3 regions of the Marinobacter sp. EVN1 genome follow, and region 3 is predicted to be linked to each of the others. Evidence: predicted binding sites of a transcription regulator. Region 3 holds the regulator's gene; each other region holds the start of a gene.
The links. The regulator FliA, encoded in region 3, starts transcription of late flagellar genes. The targets are predictions, from matches to a motif close to CTAAAGTTTNNNNNNNNNNNGCCGNTAA.

Region 1: the regulator FliA is predicted to act here: its motif matches at 1,439-1,466, upstream of Q674_RS34995 (methyl-accepting chemotaxis protein).
Region 2: the regulator FliA is predicted to act here: its motif matches at 1,872-1,899, upstream of Q674_RS23180 (methyl-accepting chemotaxis protein).

The regions. Positions count from the first base shown of each region.
Region 1 is NZ_AXCB01000045.1:43,466-47,676, forward strand. It holds gene Q674_RS34990 (methyl-accepting chemotaxis protein) at 1-1,410, shown strand, start outside; gene Q674_RS34995 (methyl-accepting chemotaxis protein) at 1,591-2,892, shown strand; gene Q674_RS35000 (two-component system response regulator) at 2,889-3,881, opposite strand; gene Q674_RS35005 (MHYT domain-containing protein) at 3,875-4,211, opposite strand, start outside.
Region 2 is NZ_AXCB01000006.1:28,095-32,305, forward strand. It holds gene Q674_RS23180 (methyl-accepting chemotaxis protein) at 1-1,824, opposite strand, end outside; gene Q674_RS23185 (histidine kinase) at 1,941-2,828, opposite strand; gene ampD (1,6-anhydro-N-acetylmuramyl-L-alanine amidase AmpD) at 2,828-3,439, opposite strand; gene Q674_RS23195 (DUF1631 domain-containing protein) at 3,545-4,211, opposite strand, start outside.
Region 3 is NZ_AXCB01000070.1:168,887-173,097, reverse strand. It holds gene Q674_RS38045 (chemotaxis protein CheA) at 1-326, opposite strand, end outside; gene Q674_RS38040 (protein phosphatase CheZ) at 345-1,130, opposite strand; gene cheY (chemotaxis response regulator CheY) at 1,152-1,535, opposite strand; gene Q674_RS38030 (RNA polymerase sigma factor FliA) at 1,696-2,439, opposite strand; gene Q674_RS38025 (MinD/ParA family protein) at 2,472-3,284, opposite strand; gene flhF (flagellar biosynthesis protein FlhF) at 3,358-4,211, opposite strand, start outside.

The DNA of each region.
Region 1 (4,211 bases), on a different contig from region 3:
TGGGGTTATGGTACCCATGGTTTTGCACTGGCGGCTTCGGTGTTGGTGGGTGTGGTGGCACTGGCGGGCTACTACCTGCTGCGGGGCACCCGGGCGAGTTCGGTTCTGTTCGCGGCCTGCCTGATGCTGTATTCGGCCATTATGATTCAGGCCCAGATGGGCCGTATCGAAATGCATTTCCACATCTTCTCGGCCCTGGCTCTGGTGATCATTTACCGGGACTGGGTGCCGGTTGTTGCTGCGGCCGTCACCATTGCCGCCCACCATCTGTTATTGACCGCTTTGCAGCTTTCAGAAGCTGAGGTGGGCGGAATGCCATTGATGATTTTCAACTATGGCTGTAGCTGGGGTATCGCCTTCCTTCACGCCGCCTTTGTGGTGTTTGAGGCCGGCATTCTGGTGTTCTTTGCGGTGCAGATGAAACAGGAGAGACATCAGGCATTTCGCATGATGGCCATTGTCCGCGACTTTGACCGGGAACATGATCTGTCCGGCCGCCTGCCCGCCACAGACGGTAACGCCAGTGCCAAATCCTTCAACGACATGATGGAAAAGTCCTGCGAGCTGATCCGGCAAATGCGAGAGTTCTCGCTGGAGCTGCGTCGGAATTCCGAACAGCTGTTGCGGGCGAGCGAGAGCACTCGTCGATTTGTAGATGAGCAGCAACAGCAGGCTGATCAGGTAGCCACCGCCACCAACGAGATGTCGGCCAGCGTGCAGGAAGTGGCGCACAATGCTCAACTGGCGTCGGAAGCCGCCAGCGATGCGGCGGATTCCGCTTCCGCAGGCAGCCAGGCCATGACTAGTGCCCGAACCATGACGGATGCAACCAACAAGGCACTGGAAGACAGTGCCCGAATGGTGGAACAGTTGGCAGGCAAGGTGGAATCCATCGCGCGGGTTACCGGTTCGATTCACGATATCTCCGACCAGACTAATCTGCTGGCGCTGAATGCGGCTATCGAGGCAGCCCGGGCAGGAGAGCATGGCCGCGGATTTGCTGTGGTCGCCGATGAGGTTCGATCTCTGTCGCGCCGCACTCAGGAATTCACCGAGGAAATTCGTGCCACAGTGGATGAGTTGAAGAACCTGTCCGAGGCCACCACTGCCGCCATGGAAATGGGGCAGACGCGCTCCACAGAATCCAACCGGGCGATTCAGCAAGCCGCGGAGGCTATTAACCGCATTGAACAGGCCATTGATTCGGTCAGCAGTATGAACAACCAGATTGCGGCGGCCTGCGAGCAACAGGCAGCCACGTCGTTGCAGATCAACGAGAACATTCATGCGGTTGCGACCCGTAACGCTGAGGTGGCCAAAGAGGCCGACAGTGTGCAGAACATGGCGGGTGAGCTGGAGAACAGCGTGGTCCGGGTGGACGAGTTGATCAGCCGCTACCGGTTGCCCTGAAAACCCGTCGGAAAAATTGATCTGGGTTCTGCAGGATCTGGCGCATCTGCCGTTAATATTGACAGTTATCAAGTTCAAACAAGTCCAATAATTCCGACTGCCGGATCTGCGTGAGTAAGAGCTATGTTCCTGTCTGAAAAACGAGCAAAACAACAGATTCAATCTTTACTGGATAACGGGGTGCCCACACGCTGTCCGGACTGGCTGGTGCCACTGGCAGAGTATTTGTCGTCGGTGCGTTCCGAGGCGCTTTCAGTGGCCAACGGGGCGGTGGATGTCTCCCGCCATATTTCTGATCTGGGCCAGGGCGCTCTGGAGTTTGACGACCGCATTCATAACCTTGTCGCCAATATTCAGACGTTGTCCGCCGCCATTGAAGAAATGTCGGCCAGTGCGTTGGAAGTGGGTGGCCTGGGCCAGGATGTACTGGAGCAAGCCTCCCGGGTAAATGAGTACACCAGGGAATCCATTTCCGCGCTGGAGGATATGGAGGCGCGTCTGGCCGAGGTGGATATCGCCCTGACCCAGGCCAACGAGGAAATGCGTTCGCTGGCGGAGCAAACCCGGAGTATTGAATCGCTTACCAACACCGTGAACGAGATATCCGACCAGACCAACCTGCTTGCCCTTAATGCGGCGATTGAGGCCGCCCGTGCCGGTGAGGCGGGCAGGGGCTTTGCCGTGGTTGCGGACGAGGTGCGGCAATTAGCTGCCCGAAGTGCGGGGGCGGCGCAGGAAATCAACGGGATTGTCTCGCAGATCATTTCCGGCTCCGAATCGGTCCAGTCCCGGTTGGGAAATTCCGTGCGTGCTGTGCAGGCTTCGGGGGAAAGCCGGGAGCGGGTGGCGGAGGTGATACATCAGTCCCGGGAGTCCTCGAACATCAACTACGACCAGGCAACCTCCATCGCCGCTGCAGCCGAGGAGCAGAGCCAGGTGGCCGCGGATATGGCGCGTCAGGTCAGTTCCAACTCTGAAGATTCCGATGCTCTGGCCAGCATTTTCCGGGATTTGATGCAGGCGATTCGCCCGCTTCGGGACGACACCGACCGCATCTTCAGCCAAATCCGGTTAACCACGCCTTGTCTCGTGCTGGCCAGTGCCAAGCGTGATCATGTGGTCTGGGTGGACAAGCTCATCCGCTTTGCCGTATTCAATGAAAACTCGATCACTGAGGCGGAAGTGAAGGATCACACCCAGTGCCGGCTGGGCCATTTCCTGGCCAGCGACAAGGCTCAGCCCATGCACCAGCTCCGCAGTGCTGACCGGCTGATTAAGGTGGTTCACCCACAAGTGCATAAAGCAGGCCGTGAGCTTTATAAAACGGCCCAGGAATTTCATCAGAAGAGGATCAGTTCTGATCGCTATTCTGAACTCTCCCGGGAGTTGGTAGCCACACTCAAGTCTTCCTCAGGCGAAGTCATTGACCTGTTGGATGACATGATTGAAGAAGTTCTGAAGCGTGGCGATCTGGGCTGTTAGGCCGCCTCTTCCTGCCAACGATGGCGCACGACAAGTATGGCCGGCAGGCAGCGGAAGAAGGCTTCGACCAACTCGGGGTCGAAATGCTTGCCGCTTTGCTCGCGAATCAAATCCGTTGCCTGTTCTATCGACCATGCTTTCTTGTAAGGGCGCTCGCTGGTGAGAGCGTCGAAGACATCAGCCAGGGCCACGATCCGGGCAGAGATGGGAATGGTGCTTCCTTTCAGGCCTTTCGGGTAGCCGCTGCCGTCCCATTTCTCGTGGTGATTCATGGCCACTTCCCGCGCCATGTTGAGCAGATCTGAGCCGTCTTCACCGATGATCTCCGCCCCGATTTCCGCGTGGCGTTGCATGATGGCCCATTCATCCGGCTCCAGCTTGCCAGGTTTCTGGAGAATGGCGTCCGGAATGCCGATCTTGCCGATATCGTGCATCGGGGCGGCATTGAGCAGGGTGTCGGACCAGGCGTCGCCGAGGCCGGCCTCCAGCGCGATCAACCGCGAGAAATGGCTCATGCGGATAACGTGCAGGCCGGTTTCGTTGTCCTTGTATTCCGCCGCGCGCCCCAGCCGCTGAACGACGGCCAACCGGGTTTCTATCAGCTCGTCCATACGCACCAGCGACAGATGGTTTTTCACCCTGGCCCGGACAATCGCCGCATTCACGGGTTTCGTAAGGTAGTCCACAGCACCCAGCTCAAAGCCCCTGGCTTCGTCATCGGCATCAGACAATGCGGTGACGAAGATCACCGGGATAGCGCGGGTATCCTGGCCGGCTTTCAGAGCGTTGCACACCTCGTAACCGGACATGCCCGGCATCATCACATCCAGCAGAACAAGATCCGGTTTCTCGCTGCGTGCCAGTTCCAGCGCCCGTTCACCATCTTTGGCGAACAGTAGCCGGTAGTGGTCGGAAAGTACGTTGCGCAGCACCTGAAGGTTGGCTGGCTCGTCGTCCACCAGCAGCAGGGTCTTGGTGTCGGTCAGCATTGCGAGGCCTCCAGGGTATCGCGAAAAGTGATCAGAAGTTCGGCCGCTTTCTCTGGTTCGAAGTCGTCGAGAGCCTCGTTCATCGCATCGGCGATCTCCGTGGGCAGTCCTGGCTTCAGCTGGTCGATAGCGCGTTCCGGAATTTCGCCCTGGCTCAGGCGTTCGATCACTTGTGCCAGCGTTTTCGGGTCTATGGCATCCGGTTCAGTCCAGCTTGCGGGGCGCGTTTCAGAGTCCGCTGCTTGTTCGGTCAGCCACTGGCGTGCCCGATCAAAATCGTTCTGGAGCTCCTGCCACAGGGCCTCCGGCACCGGTTTTTCCGATTTCAGC
Region 2 (4,211 bases), on a different contig from region 3:
AATGCCCGAGGCGATCCGATCCAGCGCTTCGGTCACTTCACCAGACTTCTGTACCGTCTTCTCCGTGGCATCGTGACTTGAGGTCATGGCAGATACCGCTTCTTTTACACCACCCTGAAGCCGGGAGATCATGCCTTCAATTTCCTCAGTGGACTTGTGGGTACGCTGAGACAATGAACGAACCTCATCCGCCACCACCGCAAAGCCACGCCCCTGTTCTCCCGCCCTCGCTGCCTCGATGGCCGCGTTCAGCGCCAGCAGGTTGGTCTGCTCGGCAATTGCTTTAATCTCAACCAGAACCTGACTGATATTGTCACTGTCCGCACTCACCCGGTTGATGACATCAACGGCGCCTGCAATCTCCGTAGCCAGCCGGTTAATGGTCGCCACCGTATCGGCCACCACTTCCCGACCCTTCTCGGTATCTTTCTCGGCATTCCCCGCACTATCCGCCACCCGGTGCGCACTCTCCGTGACTTCATTGACCGCTTCCACCATCTGGCCCATGGCCTCGTTGATCTGCCCGGTCTCTTCCATCTGTCGGGCCACGGCCTGACTGTTCGCCGAAGCGGTGTCATTCACCCGGACCGCCTGCTGATCAACATCTGCTGTTGTAGAGCCCACCGACCGGACAAGCTCAGCAATACGATCGGTCATGTTGTTGAACTCAGAGGTGAGCTCACCCAGTTCGTCCCGGTTGTTCAACCGGATATGGGTGGTCATATCGCCGGCGGCCACATTTCTTGCAGCTTCGCTGAACCGGTTGATGGCAATCCGCACAGACATAAAGAAGCCCACATAGAGGTAGACCACTACCAGCATCACAGCAATCAGCGCCACCAGAATCAGGGTGCGCTGCCCGGTCTGGCGAGCCAGGCGATCCTCAAGATTACCGGCAACCACATCGAAGATACGATCGCTGAGGGTATCGTAATATCCCATCTGCGCCGATACGGTCTCGTCAAATTCCTGCCAGGGCAGCTCCAGGCGCATAGGCGTGATGACATTCAGGTCCAGCTCATCACGGACTGTCATCAGACTCTCTTCCGTGCGGGTCAGTGCACCGCTCGCACTCTCTGCCAGCTGGGGCGACGCCTCCACAGCAACGGAAAGGGCCGGCGAAAGCAGCGAACTGCGGTTGGTCAACTGATCGTAGATTTCATTCAGGGTTTCGCTGAGTGCATAGCCCACCTGACCTTCCACCAGCGCAAAAATACCGTATGAACGGGCGCGGCCAACAACAGTGCGAGACTCAGGCAACGCAGAACGCACCAGCCCTAACAGCAGCAGGTTTTCCCGGGACGCATCCTGACCCAATCCGCTGATTTCAATGGTCGCCGGCAGCAAGGCCATCACCTTCTGCACAAACTCCTGGTAGTACTTGAACTGGGGGTCAATGTTGCCCTGATAGTTATCGTTGGCTTTGAGCGTCTCCCATTCTTCTCTTACAACCAGGATCTGCTCCTGCCAGGAGCCGGAGGTGTCAAAAGAACGCTGTGGTTCGGCGAGATCTGCCAACAGGGCATCCATGCGACTGGCCGCTTCGTTGGCTTTTTCGAGCAAGGGCTGTTCGTCTTTCAGAATGCCGGGGGCCTGATAGTCACGGTAATCCATCGCCGCCACCAGCAGGCGCTCCACCTTCTGGAGTTCTGCAAGACCTTCAATGCCGCGGGTCATGGTCTGAACCGACTGGTTAAGCCCGGAAATCACCAACCAGGAAAGCACGATGATAGGGCCAAGAAAGAGAATGCTGATGAGGCTGAATTTGTAAACCATGGGCAGCCGATTCATCAGTGCTACAGCCGGATTGATTATATAGTTCACAGAGCCCTCGCTGCTTCTAACAACTGAATCTTTATTCTTTTGTTTGATTATCGCCCGTTGCCGGAAAAACTTAATCACTATTTAGTGTTATTCTGTAATCCGTTTTTGCTTTCCGGCTAGGCCATGCCTGCGATCACCAGCAATGCAAGCGCACATATCCACACCAGCATGCTCCGGTTGAGGAGGTCCCTTATAGCGCTGAGGCTCCGCCCGCCAAAATCGGGCCACTCTTCCGGGTGCAACTCCGAAAAGCGCGCAGGATCAAGTGCATATCCAGTTAACGACCCGTTGGCGGAAATCATTAGCACATCCGCGGTCTTTTTCCCGAATCCCGGGAATACCTTGCGTATTTCCCGGGACCAGCCGGCCAGGTCACCGGCGAGCCCGAATGTGCATGACAGCAAGCGGGAAGGAATCCAGCCGATAAGCCGGGCTGCCCGCTGATAGCGTTCCCGCGCGGCCGCCTGCGGCCATTGGCCCGCCAGAGCTACAAGCCCTCGAGCCAGAAAAGCCAGCGCTATGCCGCCGACGGCATACCAGAAAACCACCAGGAAGAAACGCTCGAAAACCGAGACCATCAGCGCCCGCGACACCGACAGGTGCATGGCTTCTGGCGATAGCGCTGCTCCTCTTTCGGAGGCGGGCAGGCGCTCTTGAACATGGTGCCAGGCAGCCTGCATATCTCCGCGCCGCCAGGCATCGGAATAGGCTCGCAGCACCTTGCGCCAGCCCGGCGCTCCCATCAGTACCACCATCAGCACCAGTTCAAGCGGATACAGGGCATAGCGGTAGCCCGCCTCACTGGACAGCGCCCACGCGCCAGCGAGCGCCAGAGAAGGTAACACAACCAGCAGCGCCCCTCTCCAGACTGACCGCTCCTGACCCGCTTCTACCCGGCCCCAACGATGAAACCAGTTACGCCAGACCTCATCGCCAGCCAGGTGATCGGCGCGGTCCAGCCTGCGGCGAATCACGTACGCAATCAGAAAAACAACCAACGACATCAGGCCATCTCCTCGTTCGACAGCAGTGTCTGGAAGCGAGACCACTCAAACGCGGGCCCTGGATCGGTTTTTCGGCCCGGAGCAATATCACTGTGGCCGGCAATGCGACCCGGCGTGATTTCCGGCCAGGCTGTCATTGCCAGGAGCGCCAGACGCGCCAGCGCACGGTACTGATCATCGGTATAGGGAACGTCATCCGCACCTTCGAGCTCGATACCAATGGAGTAGTCGTTGCACTCCTCCTTACCCTGAAAACTGGAACGGCCAGCATGCCATGCCCTGTCCAGACAGCTGACAAACTGAATAACGGAACCATCCCGGCGAATCAACGCGTGTGCAGACACCTTCAGCTCTGCGATCGTTTCAAAATAGGGGTGGGCAGCAGTATCCAGACAGTTACAGAAAAAATTCTCGATGTGCGGGCCGCCAAACTGTTCCGGCGGCAGGCTGATGTTGTGAACCACCAGCAGTGAGATAGAGGAACCGTCCGGGCGGGGACCAAAATTGGGCGACGGACACCAGCGCACGCCGGGGAACCGGCCACTGGAACGCAAAAGTGCTGCCGCATCTTTCAGGGAGTGTGGGTGATGATCGTTCTGGATACTAGACAACGTGTTTCCATCGGCGCAGGGGACTCATGCAGATGATTGAATCACAAAGCGCCCATGGATGCCACGACGTCGCCGGTGCCCTGCGCGGGCACTCAGTACCGGAGATCAGTCTTTTCGGTTATGACGCAGGTTGTCGATGATGGACTCCAGCGCCCGATCAAAGATCAGGCCGTCATCCAGCATGGTGATCGCCTGCTCCTGCAGAGCAATCGCCAGGTCATCCCGATGATATTCCGCCACCTTCGCACCACTGCGGTTAACAAAGATGTACTTGCCGGTGGCCTTGATGAAGGCCGCCAGCTTGCAACGGACCCTGGTCTCGTCTCTGGCCATCTCAACCCAGGATCCAACTCTCAGGCCGTCCGCCTTCGCCAGCCATTCCGCCGACGCTACTGGTGATTGGATCTCCGCGGATTCCTCGGCAACGGCTGCCGTCTCAACGCCTGCTGAGATCTCAGCAGGCTTGACTGACGCAGGTTCAGTCACCTCGTCAATCACCTCCGGCGCAGGTTCCGATTGCTCGGGAGTTTCCGCCGGCTCTGCCGGAGCTTCAGGTACCTCGAAATTCTCAATCGTGGGTGCCTTGTCTTCAACAACCGGCGCGGTCACCAGTTTCTGGAAAACATCGACATGGGCAAGCTCCAGGTCCCGGATGGCCGCATCGGTTGCAAACGGATCCCAGGAGATTTCCTGAAGCGCCTTGCGGAGCTCTTCCACCACCTCTGGAATCATTCGCAACAGTTCCGCCCGGGTATCAGAAGACACCGGTCGC
Region 3 (4,211 bases):
CGGTTGCGGACTTCTTCGAACATGGCATTAACGTTGTCCAGCGCCTCCAGCACCACGTCCATCAGGTCCGGTGTTACCTTGCGCTTGTGATTCCGGAGAATATCAAACACGTTCTCCGCAGAGTGGCAGCAATTAACCAGTGCCTCCAGTTGAAGGAAGCCTGCGCCCCCTTTCACGGTATGGAAGCCACGGAAAATGGCGTTCAGCAGATCGCTGTCATCGGGATGCTGCTCCAGATCCACCAGCTGCTCCGACAACTTTTCGAGTATCTCGCCGGCTTCTACCAGGAAGTCCTGCAGGATCTCTTCATCAGCATCTAACGCCATGCGTCACCCTCTTTATTATCAGAATCCGAGACTGGACAGCAGATCGTCCACATCGTCCTGTCCCGAAACTACATCTTCCCGCTCATCGGCCTTGATCTGGGGCCCTACCCCTTTTTCGGCCGATTCTTCTTTTTCTTCAATCTGATGCACTGTGCCGGTCAGTTGATCAACGTGGCTGGCCATCACCACCAGACCAAGAAGGTTGTCTTCCACCTCTTTCACCAACGCGGTGACCTTCTGGATAACCTGACCGGTAAGATCCTGAAAATCCTGAGCCAGAAGGATTTCCGACAGGTTCTGGTACAGACTGTCGGAGTCTGTCGTCAGGCCAGCGAAGAACTTGTCGATGCGACCGTAAAGCTCCCGAAACTCCGCAGGCTCCATTTCACGACGGCGCAGACGCTGCCACTCATCCCGCAGGGCAACCGCTTCATCCCGCATGGCGTGAGCCACCGGCATGCTTTCCTCAACCAGATCCATGGTGCGGTTCGCCGCCTGGCTGGTCATCTGAACCACATAGGCCAGACGGTCAGAAGCGTCGCTCATCTTCGACAGCACTTCTTTCTGCTCGGCATTACGCGGGTCTATCTGGAAGTTCCGGATTGCCTCATGGAGGCTGCGGGTCAGTCGCCCCACTTCCCGATACAGACTCTGATCGCGAACCTCGCTCAGTTCATTGATCAGGGTCATCGCCTTGGCATAATTCCCGGCGTTTACATTCTCGGCCAGGTCGGAGGCCTGCTTTTGAAGCTTCTCCGCCACCTCCGGATCAAGGCCCTGATGGTTCTGTTTGGTATCACTCATGGCGAGCCATCCGACCTCTGGTTACTGGATTCGTTCGAAGATTTTCTCGATCTTTTCCTTCAGCACGGCTGCCGTGAAAGGCTTGACCACATACCCGTTCACCCCGGCCTGAGCCGCAGCCACGATCTGGTCCCGCTTGGCCTCTGCCGTTACCATCAGAACCGGCAGGTTCTTCAGGTTTTCATCAGCACGGACAGCCTTCAGAAGGTCAAAGCCCGACATGCCGGGCATGTTCCAGTCAGTCACCAGGAAGTCATACTTGCCGCTTCGGAGCATGGGCAACGCGGTGTTGCCATCGTCTGCTTCATCCGTATTGGTGAAGCCGAGATCTCGCAGCAGGTTTTTGATGATGCGTCGCATTGTGGAGAAGTCATCCACAATGAGAATTTTCATGTTCTTGTCCAATGGGACCTCCAGTCAGTAACACCCGGAATTCATTCAGCCTTTTGGAAGTCTAGCAGGCTGCTACCTTAAGCGCTTATTGTGTGGTGTTTGCGCACGTTGTAAAGCATCGTTTACCAAAAGCTACACAGCTTGCTGAAAGAGAAACACAGCACCTGGCCGATCAGTCGTTGTCACCATCCCGCCACTCGGCCAGCCGGCTGCGAAGTCGCAACGCCGCCTGGCTGTGAATCTGGCTTACCCGGCTCTCACTGACCCCTAGCACCGCACCGATTTCCTTGAGGTTGAGCTCTTCCTGGTAATACAGGCTCAATACCAGCTTTTCACGCTCAGGCAACTGCTCAATGGCGTCTGCGAGACTTCGCTGGAAAGCGCCTGAAGCAATACCGTCCAGCGGATTATCACTCGCTTCTGCTTCTTCTATCGGCAGCTCGCCGGATTCATTGAGCTCATCAAGACTAAAAAGTCTACCGCTGTTAGCGTCGGCGAGTGAGGCATGATACTCGTCCAGACCAATGCCAAGCTCTTCAGCTACTTCGGCATCCTGGGCCTCGCGCCCGGTACGATCTTCCACCTGCTTGATAGCACTGGCGATTCGCCGGGCGTTGCGATGCACTGAGCGGGGCACCCAGTCGCCTTTGCGGATCTCATCCACCATGGCGCCGCGGATGCGAATCCCTGCGTAGGTTTCAAAGGTGGCACCTTTGCCGGAAGAATAGCGCTGCGCGGCCTCCAGCAGTCCAATCATACCGGCCTGCATAAGGTCTTCCAGCTGCACTGATGGCGGCAGCCGGGCCATGAGATGAAGGGCGATTTTCTTGACCAGCGGCGCATGCTCTTCAATCAGGGCTGAAGGGCTCCTGGCGCCGGCCTGATGGTAAATTCCCAGATTTTTCGCCAATGTCATGTATCCGGTTTTCTTGTAGGACTGGATTCAGATCAGACTTCGACGAGCCGCTCCACGAAGAATTCGAGATGCCCCCTGGGAGAGGACGGCAAAGGCCAACTGTCCACTTTTTCGGCCAGAGCCCGGATAGCCAGCGAGGCTTTCGCCCTCGGATAGGCATCCAATACCGCTTTCTGTCTTTGGACGGCTTTCTTGACGGCCTCGTCGTAAGGCACGATACCTACATATTGTAGTGCCACATCCAGAAAACGCTCGGTGACCCGGGTCAGTTTTTCAAACAGATGGCGGCCTTCCTGCTCATTGCGGACCTGGTTTGCCAGGATACGGAAGCGGTTGGTGCCATAATCCCGGTTCATCAGCTTGATCAACGCGTAGGCATCGGTAATGGAAGTAGGTTCGTCGCAGACCACCAGCAGAAGTTCCTGCGAGGCCCTGAGGAAGCTGACCACCGATTCAGAAATACCTGCGGCGGTATCCACAATCAGAACGTCAATCTGGTCGCCCAGCTCACTGAAAGCGTTGATCAGGCCGGCATGTTCCATGGCGCTGAGCTGGGTCATACGCTGAGTGCCGGAGGAAGCCGGTACAATCTTGATACCACCAGGGCCATTCACCAGCACGTCTTTCAGATCACAATCGCCGCTGAGTACGTCTTGCAGATTTCGATTGGCGGTAATGCCGAGCAACACATCGATGTTGGCGAGCCCGAGATCCGCGTCCAGCAAGACAACCCGGCGCCCCTTCTGGGCCAGGGCGATACCGAGATTGACCGAAACATTGCTCTTGCCGACACCGCCCTTGCCGCCGGAAACCGCAATCACCTGAACCGGATGTGGTCTGCTCATACTGTTATCAGTCTCTTACTACGTTCTTGTACGGGCACGCGTGCCGGTGTTTTATTCTGGTCGCCAACGAGGCTCAGGCACCTTCGGCGACTGTCTGTGCGCTCTGCACGGCCTTAAGCCGTTCTACGCCCAGGCGCACTAACGGAATGGCCTCCGCCCTCTGGAGATCTTCCGGTATCTTCTGGCCATCGGTGTACCAGGCCACCGGTAAGCTGGTCTCCATAACGAACCCGAGCGCTTCGCCCAGGGTCAGGGCCTCATCAATCTTGGTCATGATGCAGCCTGCAAGGTTTGCCATCTTATAGCAATGCCACACGGATTTCATGATACGTGGCTGACTGGTGGCGGAGACCACCAGATGTGTACGGATATTGTGATCGCTGCGAGCCAACTCCGCCAGTTGTTCCTGGTAACCGCGGTCGGCACTGGTCAGGCCGGCAGTGTCAATCAGCACCAGGTGTCGATCCGATAACTCATCAAGAATGTCATCCAGGGAATGGCTCTCATCCACCACACGCACGGGCACATTCAGGATGCGGCCGAACACGAAGAGCTGCTCATGAGCGGCCACACGATAGCGGTCGGTGGTCACCAGTGCCAACGAATCCGGACCATGCTCAAGGACGTAGCGGGCCGCCAGCTTGCCAATGGTGGTGGTTTTGCCAGACCCGGTTGGCCCGACCAGGGCATAGATACCGCCGGCATCAAGCCAGTCTTCGCGACCGGTACGAACGCCGGTCGCCAGCATTTTCAGTGACTGCTTCCAGCCGTCCTCCAGACGCCCGGCCCGGTGCCGACGGGACAGAGAGCCGGCCAGCTCCGCGCCCAAACCGAACTCCTGCAGGCGCTCGGCCAATCGTTGCTGAACTGCGCTGTTGCCGGTCGGCGTGGCAGTTGCAGCCTTACCACTGACCAGATCACGCAGAG